DNA from 4 places in the Chelatococcus sp. YT9 genome. Region 4 is predicted to be linked to each of the others. Evidence: riboswitches for the same ligand, from Rfam matches in the RefSeq annotation. Region 4 holds a riboswitch; each other region holds the start of a gene.
What was found. Region 4 has a riboswitch for cobalamin ahead of KIO76_RS10655 (CbtB domain-containing protein). Riboswitches for the same ligand answer to the same signal wherever they lie in the genome.
Positions count from the first base shown of each region.

Region 1: it holds a riboswitch for cobalamin, as region 4 does, so the genes downstream of both, metE (5-methyltetrahydropteroyltriglutamate--homocysteine S-methyltransferase) here and KIO76_RS10655 (CbtB domain-containing protein) in region 4, are expected to answer to the same signal.
Region 2: it holds a riboswitch for cobalamin, as region 4 does, so the genes downstream of both, KIO76_RS07635 (ribonucleoside-diphosphate reductase subunit alpha) here and KIO76_RS10655 (CbtB domain-containing protein) in region 4, are expected to answer to the same signal.
Region 3: it holds a riboswitch for cobalamin, as region 4 does, so the genes downstream of both, KIO76_RS30055 (DUF1852 domain-containing protein) here and KIO76_RS10655 (CbtB domain-containing protein) in region 4, are expected to answer to the same signal.

Region 1 is NZ_JAHBRW010000003.1:171,054-174,786, reverse strand. Features, by position in the region: gene metE (5-methyltetrahydropteroyltriglutamate--homocysteine S-methyltransferase) at 1-1,553, opposite strand, end outside; cobalamin riboswitch at 1,666-1,868, opposite strand; gene KIO76_RS29895 (hypothetical protein) at 2,024-2,110, opposite strand; gene istA (IS21 family transposase) at 2,392-3,733, shown strand, end outside.
Region 2 is NZ_JAHBRW010000001.1:1,705,101-1,708,833, reverse strand. Features, by position in the region: gene KIO76_RS07635 (ribonucleoside-diphosphate reductase subunit alpha) at 1-2,190, opposite strand, end outside; cobalamin riboswitch at 2,305-2,513, opposite strand; gene KIO76_RS07630 (disulfide bond formation protein B) at 2,576-3,088, opposite strand; gene KIO76_RS07625 (YqaA family protein) at 3,125-3,706, opposite strand.
Region 3 is NZ_JAHBRW010000003.1:205,513-209,245, reverse strand. Features, by position in the region: partial or broken gene istA (IS21 family transposase) at 1-284, shown strand, start outside; gene istB (IS21-like element helper ATPase IstB) at 274-1,068, shown strand; cobalamin riboswitch at 1,235-1,447, shown strand; gene KIO76_RS30055 (DUF1852 domain-containing protein) at 1,611-2,594, shown strand; gene KIO76_RS30050 (methionine synthase) at 2,622-3,650, shown strand.
Region 4 is NZ_JAHBRW010000001.1:2,345,161-2,348,893, forward strand. Features, by position in the region: gene KIO76_RS10645 (aldo/keto reductase) at 1-609, shown strand, start outside; gene KIO76_RS10650 (MFS transporter) at 629-1,843, shown strand; cobalamin riboswitch at 1,878-2,093, shown strand; gene KIO76_RS10655 (CbtB domain-containing protein) at 2,127-2,300, shown strand; gene KIO76_RS10660 (CbtA family protein) at 2,308-3,078, shown strand; gene KIO76_RS10665 (DUF1636 family protein) at 3,075-3,500, shown strand; gene cobW (cobalamin biosynthesis protein CobW) at 3,497-3,733, shown strand, end outside.

The DNA.
Region 1 (3,733 bases), on a different contig from region 4:
ATGTCGTTGCGCTCGAATTCGCCGTGAACAAGCACGTCGAGACCGATCTCCTCCTGCCAGCGCACGGCGCGCGCCGTTTCCTCGCGCAGGAAGGCTTCATAGTCGGTCGCGTCGAGTTGCCCCTTGTCATGGGCGGCGCGTGCCTTGCGGACCTCCGGGGTTTGCGGGAAGGAGCCGATGGTCGTGGTGGGGAAGGCGGGAAGGTTGAAGCGCTCGCGCTGCAGCCGAGCCCGGCTCGGGAAGGCGTTCTTGCGGCGGACGAAGGCTTCCGTCACGGCCGCCAAGCGCCCGGCGACGATCGCGGCGTTGACTTTGGGAGAAGCCTTGCGGGCGGCGACGGCTGCCGTCGAGGCGGAAAGAGCGTCCTTGACGCTGTCGCGTCCCTCCGTGAGCGCGCGGCCGAGTGTCGCCAGTTCACCCATCTTCTGCACGGCGAAGGCGAGCCAGCCCTTCACTTCGGAATCGAGGTTCGTTTCCAGTTCGAGGTCGATCGGGCTGTGCAGCAGCGAGCAGGATGGCGCGATCTGGACATGGTCGGTGCCGCGCTTGGCGGCGACGGGCGCCACGCGGGAAAGGATTTTCTCGAGATCCGTGCGCCAGATATTGCGGCCATCGACGACACCTAGTGACAGGACGATGCCACGCGGCGCCTTGGCGAGAACAGCATCGCGCTGCTCCGGCGCACGCACCAGATCGATATGGAGGCCCGCGACGGGCAGCGAGAGCGCGGTGTCCAGGTTATCGCCGATGCCGCCGAAATAGGTGGCGAGCATGATTTTCAGATCCGGCAAGGCATGGGCGAACAGCGCATAGGTGCGACGCAGCGCCTCGCGCGCGGGTTCGTCGAGATCGAGCACCAGGCAGGGCTCGTCGATCTGGACCCATGTCGCGCCATTGGCGGCAAGCCGGCGCAGGACATCGACATAGACCGGCAGCAGATCACCCAGAAGCGTCAGCGGGTCGAAGGACGGATCCTTTGCCTTGCCGAGGCGCAGGAAGGTGACGGGGCCGAGCAGGACCGGACGGGTCTCGAAGCCGAGGGACTTTGCCTCGCGGTATTCATCGACCGCCTTGAGCGAGGCGAGTTCGAAGCGCTGCCCGGCTTCGAATTCTGGCACCATGTAATGATAGTTGGTGTCGAACCACTTCGTCATTTCCTGTGCCGGCACGCCGTGGGACGCGCCATGATCGTGGTGGCTATGGCCGCAGGCGTTACGTTGCTCATCACCCTGCGACCCGCGCGCCATCGCGAAATAGGTCGCAAGCGATACTGGTCCGCCCGTCCAGCCATAGGCCGCGGGGATGGCGCCGACCATCACGCTGGTGTCGAGTACCTGATCGTAGAAGGAAAAGTCATTGGAGGGAATGACCGTGATCCCCTGGGATTTCTGGCGCGCCCAGTTGGCCGCGCGCAGAGCTGCGGCGGCTTCCAGAAGTGCCTTCTCGTTGGACTTGCCGGACCAGAAATTCTCAAGCGCGATCTTGAGTTCGCGGCGCGGACCGATGCGCGGCGTGCCGAGCGTCGCGACGGCAACGGATGATAGTTGAGACATAGGCTTAACCCCAAAAGTTTGGGGGCAAAGGCCAGAGCGGACGCGGGACGATCGCCCGGCCGAACAGAGATCCGGGCGAGCCGTCGAGCGCACCACCGGGACACCCCGCCCGTGGACGTTGTTCGCCACGGCAGGTCTCCTGGCTCGCAGGTCGTCGCCTCCACCCGTCTTCCCAAGGCTATCGCCTAAGTGACATCGTGGGCATCGGCTCGCCGCTTACAGTTGCGGGGGCAGCGCCGGCATTTCACCGGCTTCCCTCTTAGCCCCGACGCGCCGCAGCCGGCATGTCAGGGAACCATGGCATGGGCATCTTGAGATGCCGGGAGAGGGAAGTCAACGTTATATAAAGAATTGTTTATATCTCTACGTCGCGGGACGTCCTTCAAGCTGACACGAACTTACTTCGCCGAAGCTTTTCTGGCGCGTTCAATGATCTGCCCAAAGCGTTTCGCCGCATCTTTTGGCATTCCTTACGGCAAGGCAGCTGAGGAGGGTTCTTCGGTACCGACCTGAATGAGCATGACCATGCCCATATCGTAGTGCGGCGTGCATTTCACGCCGTAGAAGCCTGTTTCCGTAAAGTCGATCAAAGAGATGCGTCACCATCTGCATGTGTCTCGGAACACAGTTCGGAAGGTGTTGCGTTCGCTCGCGATGTCCTTTGAATATGCGCAGAAAGTTCAACTGCAGCCGAAGTCGAGGCCTGGCGCCTTGCGCTGGATTGTGTTTCGGCGTGCAAGTTTGACCCCATGAGGCGGGGGATCGGCGTCCAACTTTGACCCCCTTGAGCCGGTTTCGGTGAGACTGCCCGTCCTGGTTTCGGATGGGCGGGCGGGGGATGAAGGGCGTGGATACGATTGCGCGGATCCGGCGCGAGTTTTCGATCCGTGGGAAGACGATCAAGGAGATCGCCCGCGAGCTGCATGTCTCCCGGAACACGGTGCGGAAGGTGCTACGCTCGGGTGCGACGTCGTTCGAGTATGAGCGGAAGGTTCAGCCGCAGCCGAAGATTGGACCCTGGCGCCCTGAGCTGGATCGGCTGCTGATGGCGAACGACGGCAAGCCGGCCCGCGAGCGCCTGACGCTGATCCGGCTCTTCGAAGAACTGCGGGATCTCGGCTACGAGGGCGGATACGATGCCGTGCGTCGCTATGCGCGAGGCTGGCGCCGCGAGCAATCCGCCGTCACGGCCGACGCCTATGTGCCTTTGAGCTTCGCGCCCGGCGAGGCCTATCAGTTCGACTGGAGCCACGAGATCGTCGTCATCAATGGCGCGACGACCCAGGTGAAGGTGGCGCATGTCCGGCTTTGTCACTCGCGCATGCTGTTCGTGCGGGCCTATCCGCGCGAGAGCCAGGAGATGGTCTTCGACGCCCATGACCGGGCCTTCGCCTTCTTCAAGGGCGCCTGCACGCGCGGCATCTACGACAACATGAAGACCGCGGTGGAGACGATCTTCGTCGGCAAGGAGCGGGCCTATAATCGCCGCTTCCAGCAGATGTGCAGCCATTACCTGGTCGATCCCGTCGCCTGTACGCCGGCCTCGGGCTGGGAGAAGGGGCAGGTCGAGAACCAGGTCGGGCTCGTGCGCGAGCGCTTCTTCGCCCCACGGCTGCGGGTCAAGAACTACGACGAGTTGAACGCCTGGCTGATGGATCAGGTGCTCCGCTACGCCAAGGCTCACCGCCATCCCGAACAGCGTGACCGCACGATCTGGGAGATGTTCGAAGCCGAGCGCCCGAGCCTGGTGCCTTACGCGGGGCGGTTCGATGGTTTCCACTCACTGCCAGCCTCGGTGTCGAAGACCTGCCTCGTGCGCTTCGACAACAACAAGTACTCGGTCATCGCGAGTGCGGTCGGGCGTCCCGTCGAGATCCGCGCCTATGCCGATCGGGTCGAGCTGCGCCAGGACGGGCGTATCGTCGGCGAGCATCCCCGCTGCTATGGCCGCGACCAGACCATCTACGATCCTTGGCACTATGTCCCGGTGCTGGCTCGCAAGCCGGGAGCCCTGCGTAACGGCGCCCCCTTCAAGGATTGGGTCCTGCCCGGCGCGATCGATCGGGTCCGGCGCAAGCTCGCGGCCGTTCAAGACGGCGATCGGCAGATGGTCGAGATCCTGACCGCGGTGCTGAGCGACGGGTTGCCCGCCGTCGAAGCTGCCTGCGCGGACGCCCTTC
Region 2 (3,733 bases), 640 kb from region 4:
CAGCAGGCGGACGGAATCGATCGGCAGAATCCCGCGCGACCACAGCGACCCCTCGAAGGACGAATAGCGGCCGCGCTCGGCTGCCAGATCGACCGAGGACGCGATGGCATGGAAGGAGATCGCCTCCATGCTCTCGTCCGCGAAGGCAACCGCCGCGTCCGAGCCATAGGGAACGCGCAGGGTCTGCAGGGCATCCTGAAAGCCCATCAGCCCGAGGCCGACCGGCCGGTGGCGCAGGTTCGAGCGGCGTGCCTCCGGGATCGTGTAGAAATTGATGTCGATGACATTGTCGAGCATGCGCATCGCGGTTCTGACCGTGCGCGCCAGCTTCTCCATATCGAGGCCGTCGGCCGTGACATGCGCCGCCAGATTGACGGAGCCGAGATTGCAGACGGCGACCTCGTCATGGGAGGTGTTCAGCGTGATCTCGGTGCAGAGGTTCGAGGAATGCACCACGCCGACATGCCCCTGGGGCGAGCGGATGTTGCAGGGATCCTTGAAGGTGAGCCAGGGATGGCCGGTCTCGAACAGCATGGTCAGCATGCGCCGCCAGAGGTCAAGCGCCCGGACCTGCTTGGACACCTTCATCTCCCCGCGCGCGGCCTTCGCCTCATAGGCCTCGTAAGCCTCGCGGAAGGCTGGCCCGTAGAGATCGTGCAGGTCCGGCACCTCGTCCGGCGAGAACAGCGTCCACGGGCCGTCCGCCTCGACGCGCTGCATGAAGAGGTCCGGCACCCAGTTGGCGGTGTTCATGTCGTGGGTGCGGCGGCGGTCGTCGCCGGTGTTCTTCCTGAGATCGAGGAATTCCTCGATATCCACGTGCCAGGTCTCGAGATAGGCGCAGACCGCGCCCTTCCTCTTGCCGCCCTGGTTCACGGCTATCGCCGTGTCGTTGGCCACCTTCAGGAAGGGCACGACGCCCTGGCTCTCACCGTTGGTGCCCTTGATATGGGCACCGAGGCCGCGCACCGGCGTCCAGTCATTGCCGAGACCACCGGAATATTTGGCGAGCAGGGCATTGTCCTTGATGGCCTTGAAGATGCCGTCGAGGTCGTCCGACACCGTCGTCAGGAAGCAGGAGGCGAGCTGCGAGCGGCGCGTGCCGGCATTGAACAGCGTCGGCGTCGAGCACATGAAATGGAAGGATGAGAGGAGATCATAGAATTCGATCGCCTTCTCCTCCCGGTCCACCTCGCGCAGGGCAACCCCCATGGCGACGCGCATGAAGAAGGCCTGCGCCAGCTCGAACCGGGTGCCGCGCACATGCAGGAAATAGCGGTCGTAGAGCGTCTGGAAGCCGAGATAGTCGAAATTGAGGTCGCGCTCGGGCTTCAGCGCGGCGGCAAGACGCGTCAAGTCGAACCGCGCGAGTTCCGGATCGAGCAGTTCGTTGTCGATGCCCGTCTTCACATAGGCATGGAAATAGCTCGGGTAGCGCTCGGCCATCTCGGCCTGGGCCGCCTCCTCCGTCCGGCCGAAGACGAAGCTCAGGGCCTCGCGCCGCAGCTTGTCGTTCAGGAGCCGCGCCGAGACCTTGGCATAGTCCGGCTCGGTTTCAACGAGGGTGCGGGCCGCGAGGATCGGCGCGAGCGCCAGCTCGTCCCGGCTGATGCCATCGTAAAGGTTGCGGCGCGCCTCCGCGAGGATTGCCTCCGGCGCCACGCCTTCGAGGCCGGCGCAGGCTTCCGCGATGATGGCGGCAAGGCAGGCCTCGTCGAGCGGCACGAGCTCGCCGTCGGCGCCCTTCATGCGAAGGCGCGGCTCGGGCGTCACCGCCTTCGCCTCACCGGCGGCGCGAGCCCGCTCGCGCGCCCGCTCCTCGCGATAGAGCACATAGGCGCGCGCCACCTTGTGGTGCTCGCTACGCATCAGCGCGAGCTCGACCTGGTCCTGCACATCCTCGATGTGAAAGGTGCGCCCAGCATCGGCGCGGCGCATCAGCGCAGTGACGATCTGGTCGGTGAGATCCGCCACGATGTCATGCACCCGGCGCGAGGCGGCGGCGCCCGATCCCTCGACGGCGAGGAAGGCCTTGGTCAAGGCGATGGCGATCTTGGACGGGTCGAATGGCGTCACGGCACCGTTGCGGCGGATGAGCTTGTAGCCCGGCTCCGCGGCAGCGCGGGGCATCTCCATCGCCATCCTGGACGTGTGGGACGGTTGGGCTGCGGTTTCGGTCGTCAGGGACATCGGCAACAAACCCCAATGATGTGGGGGCAAAGGCCGAGCGGACGCGCGAGCGAAAACGTTCGGCTGTCACGCCGACGCTGGCCCTGGCGATCCACCGGGGCACCCCGCCCGAGGACAATCTCAATCGTCGCGGCAGGTCTCCTGGCTGTGGGTCTCCGGCCACGCCCTGCCTTCCCGACGCCTTGCGGCGTCAGTGACGTCAGTTGGACGCAGACTCGCCACTTACAGTTGCGGGGGCAGCTCCGGCCTCACGACGCACGAACGCCGTGTCCGAATTCCCTCTCTCGCGCTCGAATCGAGCGACCGTGACCACTAGATATAGGGGGTATCCGACGCATTATGTCAATATATGCGATATGGCTGCCGACCGGGATCACGCTCAGGGTTAACGCTTCCTCGCTGTCCTGAGCCCAGCCAGCGCCAAGACAGCCAAGCCGAGCGAGGCGAAAGCACTCCATCCTGCTAGCGACACCCCGAGAAAACGCCAGGCCGCCTCGTCACAGCGCACGACGCGGGTGGTCTGCAAGTTCTTGAGGAAATCATTCAGGCCAACATTGTTGCTGACCGGACCCGTGCAATCCGCGGGGCCCTGCCACAAATGCCATTCGGCGCCGCTGTGGTAGACCCCGAGGCCGGCATTATAGAGGAATGCGATGACGAGGATGCCGAAGCCGATCCAGCGCAGGCTTCCGAACAGCCGGTCACGCCGCTCATCGGGGAGGATCGCGAGCGCCGCCGCCACGGGCATCGCAAGATAGTAGGGCTGGCGCTGCTTCAGACAGAGCTCGCAGGGCATCAGGCCCAGCACATATTCAAAGTAATAGGCGCCGCCGATGAGGGCGACGCAAATGACGAGAATCGTTAATGCAATGAGGCGCGGACGCGAGAGAAGGGACATTGAACGCTCGTGAGGCGAGGCGCCTGCGATGCGCCCCTAGAATATATAGCGGACAGCCACGAAACCGCCGATGATGGTGGCAAACAGGATGATTGCGGCCAGACCGAGGTTGCGCTCCAGGATTTCCTTGGCGGGTGCCCCGAAACGGTTGACCAGCGCGGCGAGAATATAGAACCGCAGGCCTCGCGTGATGATTGACAGTATCGTGAACCAGAAAAGATCATAGCCCGCAAAGCCGGATGTGATGGTGACAAGCTTATAGGGGATCGGCGTGAGACCCTTGATCAGGATGATCCACTCGCCATAGGCGGCATAGGCCTGCCGGAAAGCTTCGACATTGTCGCCATACCCGTACGCCTGGATGATCCAGGCGCCGAGGGTGTCATAGAGCAGCGCACCGATGGCATAGCCGAACAGGCCGCCGACGACCGATGCGACCGTGCACACGCCGGCATAAAAGAAGGCCTTGTCCGGCCGGGCCAGCGCCATGGGGACGAGAAGCACATCCGGGGGAACCGGAAAGAACGAGCTTTCGGCGAAAGAGACGAGCGCCAGCGCCCAGGCAGCGCGAGGGCTTGCGGCAAGCGACAATGTCCAGTCGTAGAGGCGGCGCAGCATGCGGACCGCTTAAGCTGCGACGGCGAT
Region 3 (3,733 bases), on a different contig from region 4:
TGCTCAAGCGGCCAGGCGGTGACCGCGAGATGGTGGAGATCTTGTCCCTGGTCCTCCAGCATGACGAGCAGGTCGTGCTCGAGGCTGTCGAACTCGCTCTCAAGGCCGGCGTGCCGACCAAGACCCACATCCTCAACCTGCTGCACCGGCTGATCGACGGCACGCCGCTGAGCACGCCACCCATCCTGGCTCCTGCCTCTCTCACGCTGACCACCGAGCCTCAGGCCAATGTGGAACGCTATGACGCCCTGCGTCGAGCCAGGGAGGCACGCCATGCGTCATGATCCGGCCAGCGGAGCCATCGTCATCATGCTGAGAAGCCTCAAGATGCACGGCATGGCGCAAGCCGTCGCCGAACTCACCGAACAGGGGTCTCCCGCCTTCGAGGCTGCCATGCCGATCCTCTCGCAACTCCTGAAGGCCGAGACCGCCGAGCGGGAGGTGCGATCGACCGCCTACCAGCTCAAGGCCGCGCGCTTCCCGGCCTATCGCGACCTCGCCGGCTTCGACTTCACCAGCAGCGAGGTCAACGAGGCGCTCGTGCGCCAGCTCCATCGCTGCGAGTTCCTCGACGACGCGCACAACGTCGTCCTGATCGGAGGGCCGGGCACCGGCAAGACCCACATCGCCACGGCTCTTGGCGTCCACGCCGTCGAGCATCATCACAGGCGGGTCCGCTTCTTCTCCACCGTCGAGCTCGTCAACGCCCTCGAACAGGAAAAGGCTCAGGGCAAAGCCGGTCAGATCGCCGGCCGGCTCGTCCATGCCGATCTCGTCATCCTCGATGAGCTCGGCTACCTGCCGTTCAGCGCCTCCGGCGGCGCCTTGCTGTTCCACTTGCTGAGCAAGCTCTATGAGCGCACCAGCGTGGTCATCACCACCAATCTCAGCTTCTCCGAATGGGCTACCGTCTTCGGCGACGCCAAGATGACCACAGCCTTGCTCGACCGGCTCACCCATCACTGCCATATCCTCGAGACCGGCAATGACAGCTTCCGCTTCAAGAGCAGCTCGGCAAAGCCACCAAAGCCAACCAGGGAGAAGCCGCGAAACTTGACCACCACTTGACCCCAGACCACCATCAGCCCGGGTCACTTCTCAGTGGAAATCCAGGGTCACTTCTCGGCGGAAATCAACAAGGCAGGAAATGCCGGCGCCGCAAAATTGCCCGTCAAAATCTCGATAAAGATATAAACATTTCTTTATGCCCAATTGACTTCCTGCGAGAATTGCAGGAATGTGCGGCTGCCTAGGTTCCCCGGTCGTTGCGTGCAACGCGCTGGGGCTAAGAGGGAAGCCGGTGCCCCGTAACAAGGAATGCCGGCGCTGCCCCCGCAACTGTAAGCGGCGAGCTGATGTCCAGCGTGTCACTGGGGTGAACCCCTGGGAAGACGGACGGAGGCGACGACCCGTGAGCCAGGAGACCTGCCTTGGCGAAATAACGTCCACGGGCGGGGTGTCCCGGTGTGCCGTAGCGGAGGTCGCATAGCGGCCTGACTTGCTATGTGTCCGCTGATCCCTGCCCCAACTCATTGGGGTAAGTCATGTTTCAAACCGCAACTCAAGTCGCCGCCTCTGGCGTACCCCTTGTCGATCGACGGCCGGTCACGATGAGCGCCGATTTTGCGTTCAGCCTTAAGCGCATTCGTTTTGATGAGGATTATCGTCCCTCAGACAATACGCGTATCACCACCAACTTTGCTAACTTGGCCCGAGGGGAGGGCCGCCAGGAGAACCTACGCAACGCCCTGCGGATGATTGACAATCGTTTCAACGCTCTGGCGCATTGGGATAACCCAAAAGGCGATCGTTATTCTGTCGAGCTCGAAATCATTTCAGTTCAGATGAATGTAGGTGCTGAAGGAAACGATGAGCCGTTCCCTCTAATTGAGATGCTGGAGACGAACATCGTCGATCGAGCCAGCAATAAGCGAATCCGGGGTATCCTGGGGAATAATTTTTCCTCTTACGTACGAGATTACGACTTCAGCGTATTGCTATCGGAGCACAATCAGGACCGCCCGGACTTCAGCATACCAGACAATTTTGGCAATCTGCATGGCAACCTGTTCAAAAATTTCATAAACTCAGATGTTTACAACGAGCACTTCCGCAAACCGCCGATCATATGCCTGAGTGTCTCAAGCAGCAAAACATATCGTCGAACTGGGAATCAGCACCCTGTATTGGGTGTCGAGTACGAGCAGGATGAATTGTCTTCGACCGATTTGTACTTCCAGAAAATGGGATTGAACGTTCGCTTTTTCATGCCCCCGGACAGCGTCGCGCCTTTAGCCTTCTATTTCAACGGCGACCTAGTTTGCGATTACACAAATCTTGAGCTAATCAGTACTATCAGCACGATGGAAACGTTCCAAAAGATCTATCGACCTGAGATTTACAATGCTAGTTCCGCAGCAGGGGCCTGCTATCAGCCAAGTCTGAAGTATCAGGATTATTCCGTAACGCGAATTGTCTACGATCGAGAAGAGCGCAGCCGGCTGGCTATTGAGCAAGGCAGGTTTGCCGAAGAGCACTTCATCAAACCGTACAAGACCCTTCTTGAGCGGTGGTCTGCCAATTACGCTCTTTGATTACACGAAACAACAAGGTCGCCTGTCATGAGAACACTGTTGCCCACGTCAACCGCCGGCAGCTTGCCGAAACCCTCCTGGCTCGCTCAGCCTGAGAAGCTTTGGTCGCCCTGGAAACTGCATGGTGAAGACTTGATCGAGGGCAAACGGGATGCCCTCCGTTTGGCTCTGGACGATCAACGACAGGCAGGCATCGATATCGTCAGCGATGGCGAGCAAACGCGCCAGCATTTCGTCACGACGTTCATCGAGCACCTCGACGGTGTTGATTTCGAGAAGCGCGAGACGGTGAGAATTCGCGATCGGTATGATGCGAGCGTCCCGACAGTCGTCGGCGCGGTGTCAAGGCAAAAGCCGGTTTTTGTGGAAGACGCCAAGTTTCTGCGCCAGCAGACCAAGCAGCCTATCAAATGGGCTCTGCCGGGTCCGATGACCATGATCGATACGCTCTATGACAGCCACTATAAAAGCCGCGAAAAACTAGCCTGGGAATTCGCAAAGATCCTCAATGAGGAAGCAAGGGAGTTGGAGGCTGCGGGTGTCGACATCATCCAATTCGACGAGCCCGCATTCAATGTCTTCTTCGACGACGTGAATGCCTGGGGTGTTGCCACCCTGGAAAAGGCTATCGAAGGCCTCAAATGCGAGACCGCCGTCCATATTTGCTATGGTTACGGCATCAAGGCCAACACGGACTGGAAGAAGACTCTGGGGTCGGAGTGGCGGCAATATGAGGAGTCTTTCCCCAAGCTGCAAAAATCCAGTATCGATCTGATCTCGCTGGAATGCCACAACTCGCACGTTCCGATAGATCTCATTGAACTGGTTCGAGGTAAGAAGGTGATGGTGGGGGCCATCGACGTGGCGTCCAATACTATTGAGACCCCGGAAGAAGTCGCCAACACTCTCCGGAAGGCCCTTCAGTTTGTCGATGCCGACAAACTGTACCCCTGCACCAATTGCGGCATGGCGCCCCTCTCTCGTCGAGTGGCAAGAGGCAAGCTGAGCGCTTTAAGTGCAGGCGCAGAAATCGTCCGCAAAGAACTCTCGGCCTAGGAGCGTTTCCGGGATCGGCTTACCCGCTTCGTCGAAATGGTAATGCCGATCCGGCGTGCAAGAGGCGTTTCCGCCGAGACCAC
Region 4 (3,733 bases):
TGGATCGACCTCTATCAGTTGCATCGCCCCGATCCGCTGACGCCGATCGAGGAAACCTTGCGCGCCCTCGACGATCTTATCCGCGACGGCAAGGTCCGCTATATCGGTTGCTCGAATCTGCCGGGCTGGCAGGTGGTCGAGGCGCATTTCACGGCGCGCCAGCTCGGCATCAACGGCTTCGCCTCCGTCCAGGACGAGTACAGTCTGGTCGAGCGCGGGATCGAGCGGGAGCTCGTGCCAGCCGCGTCCCGCTACGGCTTCGGCCTTCTGCCCTTCTTCCCGCTGGCGAGTGGACTGTTGACGGGCAAGTACAAGCGGGGCGAGGCGCCGCCGCCCGGCACACGCTTCGCCGAGCAGCGCTATGCCGATCGCTACTTCAATGACCGGAACTGGAACGTGGTCGAGGCCCTGCGAGGCTTCGCCGAGGCGCGTGGCCACAGCCTGCTTGAACTCGCCTTCAGCTGGCTCGCAGCGCGGCCGCTCGTCGCGAGCGTGATCGCAGGCGCCACCAAGCCGGAGCAGGTAGAGGCGAACATCAAGGCGGCCGGTTGGCGCCTGACGGCGGAGGACATGGCTGAGATCGATCGCATCACCGGCACGCCAGCCTGAGCGGAGCCGAACACCGTCCATGTCATCGTCCAGTTGGCGGATCTTCCGGGAGCGGGATTTCTCCCTTTTCCTCAGCGCGCGCTTTTGCGCGTCGATCGCGCAGCAGATCACCGATATCGCCGTCGGCTGGCTGGTCTACGACCTGACCGGCAGTGCGCTTGCGCTCGGACTGGTGGGTCTCGCGGCCTTTCTGCCAGTTATCAGCCTCGTGCTTGTGACCGGTCACGTGGCGGATCGGGTCGACCGTCGGCTCATCATGATGGCCTGTTTCGCACTGAACACGTTCATCTGTGTGGGCCTCGCTCTCTTCGCCATCTGGCAGCCGCCCGAGGTATGGCCCCTCTATGCGCTCGTCGTGCTAATGGGCGTAGCGCGGGCCTTCTACCAGCCGGCAAGCCAAGCATTCGTCCCGAACCTGGTGCCCCGCGCCCTCTTCGGGCAGGCCATTGCCTGGAGTTCATCGGTCGGCCAGGTCGCTGTCATTGCGGGTCCGGCGATCGGCGGCCTCCTGTATATAGCGGGTGCCCATGTGGCCTTCGGGGGCGCGGCCTTGCTCTTCCTGGTGGCAGCGGTCGCGGTCACATTGATCCGCCTGCGCGCGGAAAAGGTTCCACCGCCCAAGGTCGACTGGTCGACACTCATCGCGGGATTGACTTTCATCCGTGGCAAGCCGGTTCTCTTCGGTGCCATCACGCTCGACCTCTTCGGCGTGTTGCTCGGCGGTGCCACCGCGCTCCTTCCCATCTATGCCAGCGACATACTGCATATCGGTCCGGTGGGCCTTGGGCTCCTGCGCAGCGCCCCGGCGGTTGGTGCGGCCGCAATGGCTCTGTTACTGGCGCATCGTCCCATCGCCCGGAATGCCGGTAAGCGGATGTTCGCTGCCGTCATCCTGTTCGGGCTGGCGACCATCGTGTTCGGCCTTTCGACGAACTTCTATCTCTCGCTCGGTGCGTTGGTCATCCTCGGCGCCTCGGACATGATCAGCGTGTTCGTCCGCCAGACGCTCGTGCAGGCCGATACACCGGATACCATGCGCGGCCGGGTTGCCGCCGTGAACACGGTGTTCATCGGCGCTTCCAACCAGCTTGGCGAATTCGAGTCGGGTACACTCGCGGCCTTCATCGGCGCCGCGCCGGCGGTCGCGCTGGGCGGCCTCGGTACCATCGCGATCGCGGTGGTGTGGACCCGCCTCTTTCCGGCGCTGCTCCACCGCGACCGGCTTGTGGAATAAGGATTCCGCGTTGACTTTTGGTGGAAGTGGGCGTCTAGCTGCCTGACGCGACGGTCCTCGTGAGAGGTCAAAAGGGAATACCGGTGCGGGGCGCGTTGCCCCAAGGCCGGAGCTGCCCCCGCAACTGTGAGCGGTTGAGGCGCGAACCACGACAGCCACTGGATCTGCCGTCTTTCCGGCGGCGATCTGGGAAGGCGGTTCGCACCGATGATCCGCAAGCCAGGAGACCTGCCTTCGCGATGGAAGCCATGGAACTGCCGGTGGGGCAGTGAAGGAGGTCGCGGTGTCGAATGTTGCCGTTGCGGGACTAGGTTCTCGCGCTGAGGTTCTGAAAGTTGCCCTCGTCGCCTTTGCGATGGGCGTCGCGCTCGTTTTCGTGACGGGCTTCGCGCATCCCGAGGCCGTCCACAACGCGGCCCATGACACGCGCCATGCGCTGAGCTTTCCCTGCCACTGATCGCGGCATGTTCAATCGTGTGCTGGCCGTTGCCCTTGTGGCCGGCCTTGTTGCGGGACTTGCGATCGCGGTCCTGCAGCATTTCACCACGACTCCGCTGATCCTGGCTGGGGAAAAATTCGAGAAGCCCGAGAGCGCGGCCGCGCTCGACGGCATGGCCGCCGGTCTGTTCGGCGCCCACATGGTTCAGACATCGGGCGTCGTCCTGGCTCATAACGTCATCAAGGCGCATGCGCCAGCCGGGGAGGGCGGCGACCATGCCGAGGGCTGGAGCCCCGCCGATGGCCTGGAGCGCTCGGCCTTCACCGGGCTCACCACCATCGTCACAGCGATCGGCTTTGCCTTGATCCTGCTGGCGGCTCTCCTTGTGGCGGGCGAGACGATCAATATCAGGAACGCGCTCGCCTTCGCGGCGGCGGCCTTCGTCGCAACCGGCCTCGCGCCTGCGTTGGGGCTCGCCCCAGAGCTGCCGGGCAGTGCGGCCGGGCCGCTGGTCGCGCGCCAGATCTGGTGGATCTCCACCGCCGTCGCGACGGCCGTCGCGCTGTGGCTTCTCATCCGCACGCCGGCCGTCTGGGCGAAGATCCTTGGCTTCGTCCTCCTCGTCGCGCCGCATGTCGTCGGCGCGCCGCATCCGGAGGCCTATGCCAGCGGGGCCCCCGCCGAGCTTGCCGGCCATTTCGCAGCGGCCTCGCTCGTCGTGCACGCGGCGTTGTGGGCGGCGGTCGCGGTCGCCGTGGGGTTCTTCTGGCCGCGTTTTGCCCGGCGCTCGGCATGAACCCGCCGGCAGCCGTCGCGCCGACGACCCTGATGGTCTGCGTCACCTGCCGGCGGCGGCAGGACGGTGCGACGGAAGGGCCGTATGACGAGCCGGGACGCGGTCTGGTGCGGACGCTGGCTGACCGCCTGGCAGGCGATGCGGACGTCACGGTGACGCCCGTGGAATGCCTCTCGGTCTGCCGCCGGCCCTGCACGGTGGCTTTCGCGGCGCCCGGCAAATGGACCTACGTGATCGGCGATCTCGACGCCGATCAGCATCTCGACGATCTCGTCCTGGCTGCCCGCCAGTATACGGTGGCGGCGGATGGCATCATTCCCTGGCGTGAGCGCCCGCAGCCGATCCGCAAGGGTGTGGTCGCGCGCGTTCCGCCGCTCGCCTGCAAGATCGCGCTCGCCTGCAAGATGGAAACGACGTCATGACTTCCCCTGTTGCGGCTACGGCCAAGGTTCCCTGCACGATCGTCACCGGCTTTCTCGGCGCCGGCAAGACGAGCCTCCTGCGCCACGTGCTCACCAACGCGGACGGGCGCCGGCTCGCCGTCATCGTCAACGAGTTCGGCGATGTCGGGATCGACGGCGAGATCCTGAAGGGCTGCGGCGTCGAGGCCTGCCCGGAGGACAATATCGTCGAGCTCGCCAACGGCTGCCTCTGC